One region of the Streptacidiphilus cavernicola genome, then DNA from elsewhere that is predicted to be linked to it. Evidence: riboswitches for the same ligand, from Rfam matches in the RefSeq annotation. Region 1 holds a riboswitch; each other region holds the start of a gene.
The links. A riboswitch is a leader RNA that binds a small molecule or an ion and turns the genes downstream of it on or off. The one in region 1 is predicted to bind cyclic di-AMP.
Positions count from the first base shown of each region.

Region 1 (2,242 bases):
CTGGCCGGACGAGGCGGCCCTGCTCCGCCGACTGGCCGCGATCCGCGCCGACCCGGCGGACGGACGGGGCCCGGACGGCCCGCGGGTGCTGCACAGCGACGACGACGGCACCGCCGTGCACCTCTACGTCAGCGGCGAGACCTTCGCCCGGCGGTATCCGGACGGGCTGCCGGTCCAGGAGCGCCACGTCGCGCAGATCGCCTGGTTCTTCGGCCGGCTGACCCAGTTTCAGCGCTCCGACCTGCCGGAACTGCCGAAGGGCTGGCCGGAGGACGGCGACTCCACCGGCTTTCTGCGGGCCCGGGTGCGGTTCGCCCAGGAGCGGCTCTGCGACGCCAACCAGGGCGAGTTCGGCGACCTGTTCAGCGCCCTGGGCGTGCCGGGGGACGCGATCAGCAGGTTCGGCGAGGCGCTGCCGCCGCTGACCGAGCGGCCGTTCGCGCTGCTGCACACCGATGTGCACCGGCGGAACATCATCGTCGCGGACGACGACCGGCTCAGGTTCGTGGACTGGGAGCTGGCGATGTTCGGCGACCCGCTGCACGACCTGGCCGTCCACCTGCGCCGGATGCGCTACCCCGCCGCGCAGGAGCGCCAGGTGGTCGCGGCCTGGGAAGAGGCGGTCATCCGCACCTCGCCCGAGCACGCCGTCGGCCTGGGCCGCGACCTGCGGCACTACCGCGGCTACGAGCTGGCCCAGTCGGTCTACCCGGACGTGATCCGGGCGGCGCTCAGCCTCGGTGCGATGCCGGAGGACCGGGCGCTGGACTGGGCGGTGACCCGTGCCCAGGGCGCGCTCGCGGCGGCGGCGGGGCCGCTGCGGCTGCGAGCCGTCCCGGATCGGGAGACGGTCCGGTCGGCCTTGGTCACATGGCACCACACCCGTTGGTTCGAAAGGTCGTTGACCGCGCGGAAGGAGCGCTGACGCGGCCTCGGCCGGTCTCGGAGGGTTTTCGGCGGGACGGTTGGGGCTTGTGGTCTTGGTGCGGCAGTGCCTAGCCTTCCGGGAACGCCCGCACGTGCGGGCGGCCGTCGCGCGGGACGCCGAGTCCTGTCCAGCCGCGGGGCGGGACCCAGACTCTTTGATTGGGCAGGAGCGGGGGACCCAGGTAAGTCGCCGCAGTTCACAGCGCTGCGGCTAGGGGTGAAGGCGCGTCAGCGCCCGGGCTACCTCACGGCCCGAACCCGACAGCTCACCTCGCAGGCGTCGGAGAGGGACTCCGTCATGCCCTTCACCAGCAACGCCTCCGGGCGTCATCGCAAGCCCCGCACCAGCAACACCGCCCGCCTGGTGGCCACCGCGAGCCTCGGCACCGCCGGGATCGCGCTGCCGCTGATCGGCGCGACCAGCGCCTCCGCAGCCTCCGTCTCGACCTGGGACAAGGTCGCCAGCTGCGAGAGCGGGGGCGACTGGTCCATCAACACCGGCAACGGCTACTACGGCGGGCTGCAGTTCTCCGCCTCGACCTGGTCCGGCTACGGCGGCACCGCGTACGCCGCCACCGCCGACCACGCCAGCAAGGGCCAGCAGATAGCCATAGCCGAGAAGGTCCTCGCCTCGCAGGGGCCCGGCGCCTGGCCGGTCTGCGGGCCGCGGGCCGGTCTCTCCCAGGGCGGCGCTCCGGCGTCGGTGGACACCGGGACGCCGTCCAAGGCCGGCACCGGGAAGCACAGCGGCGGCACCGAGCAGGCCGCCGCCACCAGGAAGAGCAGCAGCACGCCGAAGCACGCGGCCCCGGCCAAGGCTCCGGCGAAGACCACGGGCACGGCCGCGGCGAAGACCCCGGCCGGGACCACCACGACCACCACCACGGCCGTGCACAGCGTCGGGCACGGCGGCTACACGGTGAAGCCGGGGGACAACCTCTCCGAGATCGCCGCCGCCGCGCACCTCCGCGGCGGCTGGCCCGCGCTGTACCGGGCCAACAAGGACACCGTCGGCGCCGATCCGAACCTGATCTTCCCCGGTCAGCACCTCACCGTCGGCTGACCGTCCGTCCGTGGTCCGTCAGTGCCGCCGGGTCCTCCGCCCACGAGATGAACTACTCGTGAGTAGGGGATCCGGCGGGTGAGACAGTCGCGAGGTGCGCGTGGCCCGGGGCCCGGCTGCGGCTAGGCTCTTGGGGTAAGCACCCCAGTGTTCCCCCCAAGGAGATGCCTGTGCCGTCCATCGACGTCGTCGTAGCCCGGGAGATCCTCGACTCGCGAGGCAACCCCACGGTCGAGGTCGAGGTCGGCCTCG
Region 1 covers NZ_JBHFAB010000001.1:116,594-118,835, reverse strand. Annotated here, with positions in the region: gene ACEZDE_RS00545 (aminoglycoside phosphotransferase family protein) at 1-925, shown strand, start outside; cyclic di-AMP (ydaO/yuaA leader) riboswitch at 1,080-1,222, shown strand; gene ACEZDE_RS00540 (LysM peptidoglycan-binding domain-containing protein) at 1,226-1,990, shown strand; gene eno (phosphopyruvate hydratase) at 2,161-2,242, shown strand, end outside.

Region 2 (2,242 bases), on a different contig from region 1:
GGAGCTGGCGCGCGAGCTGGACTGGGAGAAGAGTCGGATGTCGCACCACCTGGCCAGGATGGCCAAGCGCGGGCTGATAGCCCGTGAGGAGTGCTCGGCGGACGGGCGCGGTGCGTTCATCGTGATCACCCCGGCCGGTCAGGCCGCCATCGAGGCCGCGGCCCCCCGGCATGTGGAGTCGGTCCGACGGCTGGTGTTCGACCGGCTGAGCGCGGATCAGGTCGCGGTGCTGGCCGCGGTGTCGGAGAAGATCCTCGGCGGGCTGGAGAACCCCGATCCCTGCGAGTCCTGACCCTGCGAGTCCTGGGCCGACGCGACTGACGGTGCCTTATAGGTGGTATGTCCGTTTTAACGGAAATGCTCCTGTGTCCTTGCTGTGTGCGGGAGTTGGCCGGGTCTGGCTGTGACCTCTCTCATATCCCTCTCATCTTCGTCCGAAAGGTCTGATGCATGTCCGACAACCCTGACCCGCTCCGCTGCCAGGTCACCTGGGGCGTCTGCCCCGAGCACGGCGCCACTCTGCGGGCCGTCGCCGACGGCAGCGTCTGCGCCGCTCCCGGCTGTCCGCGGACCTGGGACTACGACCGGTTCGCGGCCCCCTGCCCGGATCTGGCGACGCATCAGGTGGCGGACTCGGCCGGGGGCATGCTGCTGCTCTGCGGAGGGCACGCGCTCGCGGTCGGGGGTCGGCTGGAGGGTGCGGTGATCACCCCGCTGGGCGCCGGTCGGGGGTAGTGCGCCCGTCGAACGGCGGGGGATGGTGTGTGGTGCAGATCACAGCCGGTTGTAGTTTGCCCTCCGGTATGTCTATCTTTCTGGCGCCGCGTTTAAGCGGAACAGACAACTCCGGAACGCCGAGTCCTGCCACCGGGGATGTCGAAGACCCACACACAGCACCATGGCAGGAGCGGGGGACCCAGGTTTGCCGCTGCGACCGCGTGTCACGGACACATGGTCGCAGCTAGGGGTGAAGCCGTGCAGCGCACGGCCGGGCAACTCCAGCCCGAATCCGACAGCTCACCTCGCAGGCGTGGGAGAGGAACGCACTTTCATGCTGTCCCACAACGGCCGTCACCGTGCCGCCAAGTCCCGCCACAGCCGTACCCAGCGTCTGATCGCCTCCGCCGGTCTCACCGGTGTCGGCCTCGCGATTCCGCTCGTCAGCGCGACCTCCGCCTCCGCTGCTCCGGTCAGCACCTGGGACCGGGTGGCCAGCTGCGAGAGCACCAACAACTGGTCGATCAACACCGGCAACGGCTACTACGGCGGCCTGCAGTTCTCCGCCGACACCTGGGCCGCCTACGGTGGCACCCAGTACGCCGCCACCGCCGACCAGGCCACCAAGGACCAGCAGATCGCGATCGCCGAGAAGGTCCTCGCCTCCCAGGGCCCCGGCGCCTGGCCGGTGTGCGGCCCGGAGGCCGGTCTGACCGCGGGCGGCGCGCCGGCCCAGGTGGACACCTCCTCCAGCTCGTCCAGCAGCTCCTCCAGCTCCTCCGCGGCGAGCGCGCCCAGCACCACCCCGAGCACCCACTCGTCGAGCTCGGCGTCCACCGGCTCCTCCGCCGCGCCGTCGGGCAACATCACCACCTACACCGTGGTCGCCGGCGACTGGCTCTCCACCATCGCCGCCAAGCAGCACGTCTCCGGTGGCTGGGAGCGCCTGTACCAGCTGAACCGGGCCTCGCTGACCGAGGGCCCGAACGTCATCTACCCCGGTGAGATCCTGAAGCTCAGCGGTGGCGTGGTCACCTCCGGCACCAGCTCCGACAGCTCCGGCTCCAGCAACTCCGGCTCCAGCTCCAGCGGCGACGCCGCGGTCACCAGCTCCGCCGTGACCACCACGTCCGCGAGCAGCAGCGACAACAGCAGCAACTACGCCTCCGGCAGCATGGCCTCGGCCATCGCCTTCGCCCAGGCGCAGGTCGGCGACGCCTACGTGTACGGCGGCACCGGCCCCAACAGCTGGGACTGCTCGGGCCTGGCCCAGGCCACCCTGGCCAAGGCCGGCATCTCCATCCCCCGCACCAGCGAGGACCAGGCCGCCGCATCCACCCGGGTCTCGCTGAGCAACCTCCAGCCCGGCGACCTGCTGTTCTGGTCCAGCGACGGCAGCGACGCCGGCGCCTACCACGTCGCCATCTACACCGGCAACGGCGCCTACGTCGAGGCCGCCAACCCGAGCGCCGGTGTCAAGACCGACACCATCGCCAACTGGGCGCCGACCTTCGCCGGCCGCATC
Region 2 covers NZ_JBHFAB010000015.1:7,771-10,012, forward strand. Annotated here, with positions in the region: gene ACEZDE_RS20345 (MarR family winged helix-turn-helix transcriptional regulator) at 1-292, shown strand, start outside; gene ACEZDE_RS20350 (hypothetical protein) at 451-735, shown strand; cyclic di-AMP (ydaO/yuaA leader) riboswitch at 885-1,046, shown strand; gene ACEZDE_RS20355 (transglycosylase family protein) at 1,052-2,242, shown strand, end outside.
Region 2: linked by a shared signal. The riboswitch ahead of ACEZDE_RS20355 (transglycosylase family protein) and the one ahead of ACEZDE_RS00540 (LysM peptidoglycan-binding domain-containing protein) in region 1 are both predicted to bind cyclic di-AMP.

Region 3 (2,242 bases), on a different contig from region 1:
AACCAGGTGGACAGCAACCAGGCCGCGCTGATCGCGCAGCTGGTGGCCCAGCAGCACACCCTGGCCGCCGAGAAGGCCCAGGCCGCACAGGAGTTGAAGGCCCAGCAGGCGCTGCTGAAGCAGATGCAGCAGGCCAAGGCCTCCATCAACGCGAAGCTCAAGCACGCCCAGGGCATCCTGGACGCGCTCACCCCGGCCCAGCGGGTGGTGGTGAACGCGCCGGCCGGCGGTGGCGGCTACACCCCGCCGTCGTCCGGCAGCAGCTACATGTCGGTCTCGCAGATCGACCTCTCCGGGATCTCCGCGGCGGCCCGCACCGCGATGCTGGCCGCGATGAGCAAGGTCAACGTCGCCCCGTACGTCCCCGGCGGCTCCGGGCCGAACCAGTTCGACTGCTCGGGCCTGGTGATGTGGGCCTACGCCCAGGCCGGGATCTCGCTGCCGCACTACTCCTACTCGGACGAGACGGTCGGCACCGCGGTGCCGTTCTCGCAGATGCGGGTCGGCGACATCGTGGTGAACGAGAGCGGCGACCACGTCGGCCTCTACGCCGGCAAGGGGATGCTGCTGAGCGCGCCGCGGCCGGGCCTGACCGTGGATATCCAGCCGCTGTCCTACTTCGGCACGATCGTGGCGGTCCGGCGCTTCTGACGCCCCGTCTCGACCATCTGTGACTCACGTCACACGGGCCCCGAAAGCCTCGGGCGTATGTCCGATTTGAGCGCCATGTCGATCTGATGCGGTCATCCAATGACTACGTTCGGTCGTGCAGTTGATGCATCATCGAAACCTAAAAGAGTTTTTACTTACAGGGATTTGAATAGATCACGTTCGGGTCACTAGTGTCATCGATCGAACCACCGCGAAGTCGATCACCCACCAGGGTGGCAGCGGAGGTTTCCGCCGAGTCCGACCGTACGGCCCCCGGCCGTCAGTTCGGAGCCGGGGAACCATGTTTCCTCGGGGTGAATCGACGCCAGGCCGGCCCCCGCCGGTGAAGCGCCGTAGGGCACGTCTTCCAGCCCGAACCCGTCAGCTCACCCGGTAGGCGGCCGTAGGAAGAAGGAGCTCGCCTTCGTGGCGTCCCATCGTCGACCGAAGAGTCCGACCCGTGCACGGATAACCGTGCTCACCGCCGCCGCCGCCACGACCGTCGCGCTCGCCGCGACCGCTACCCAGTCGGCGCAGGCAGCCCCCACCCAGACCACGGCTCAGCTGAAGGCCCAGATCGACAAGCTGAACCAGGACGCCGACGCCGCCGTCCAGAAGTACGACGCGGCCCAGTCCCAGCAGCAGACCCTGCAGAAGCAGGTGACCACCCTGCAGGACCAGGTCGCGCGCCAGCAGGCCTCGGTGACCGCGAAGTCCGCCGTGCTCGGCCAGGTCGCCAGCGCGGAGTACCGCAGCGGGTCGATCGACCCCTCGGTGCAGCTGATGCTCTCCGCGAACCCCACCGAGTACCTCAACCAGGCCTCCACCATGGGCCAGGTCACCGACAGCCAGGCCGCCCTGCTGGACCAGCTCAGGTCCGACCAGAAGACCCTGGACCGGGAGAAGGCCGACGCCGAGGGTAAGCTGAAGCAGCTCGACGCCACCAGCAAGCAGCTCTCCGCCTCCAAGGCCGACGTGCAGAAGAAGCTCGCCGCCGCCAAGGCCAAGCTCGCCTCGCTGACCGCCTCCCAGCGCGCCGCGGTCACCCACGCCGAGAACAGCGGCTCCAGCAGCAGCTACCACCCGGGCTCGGTCAAGGCCGGTTCGGCCGCCGAGGCCACCGCCTTCGCCGCCGCGCAGACCAAGCTGGGCGACCCCTACGTCTACGGCGCGACCGGCCCGAACTCCTTCGACTGCTCCGGTCTGATGCAGTGGGCCTACGCCCAGGCCGGCGTGTCGATCGGCCGCACCACCTACGACCAGGTGGACGTCGGCACCGCGGTCGCCTCCACCGCTGACCTCCAGGTCGGCGACCTGGTCTTCTTCAACAACGACTCGCACGTCGGGATGTACGCCGGCGGCGGCGAGATCCTGCACGCCCCGCACACCGGGACCGTCGTCAAGTACGAGAAGATGAGCGAGATCGGCTCGATCTACGCGATGCGGCACCTGTAGGCCGATAGGCCCGCAGCCACTCAAACGGCCGTACGGGCCCGACCCCTGACGGGGGGTCGGGCCCTTCGCGTTGTCCGGCGCCACCCCCGGCGACATGCCCTTTCGTTCAAATGTGCGTAATTGGTCCGAATATTCG
Region 3 covers NZ_JBHFAB010000005.1:178,609-180,850, forward strand. Annotated here, with positions in the region: gene ACEZDE_RS08985 (C40 family peptidase) at 1-651, shown strand, start outside; cyclic di-AMP (ydaO/yuaA leader) riboswitch at 892-1,067, shown strand; gene ACEZDE_RS08990 (C40 family peptidase) at 1,126-2,106, shown strand.
Region 3: linked by a shared signal. The riboswitch ahead of ACEZDE_RS08990 (C40 family peptidase) and the one ahead of ACEZDE_RS00540 (LysM peptidoglycan-binding domain-containing protein) in region 1 are both predicted to bind cyclic di-AMP.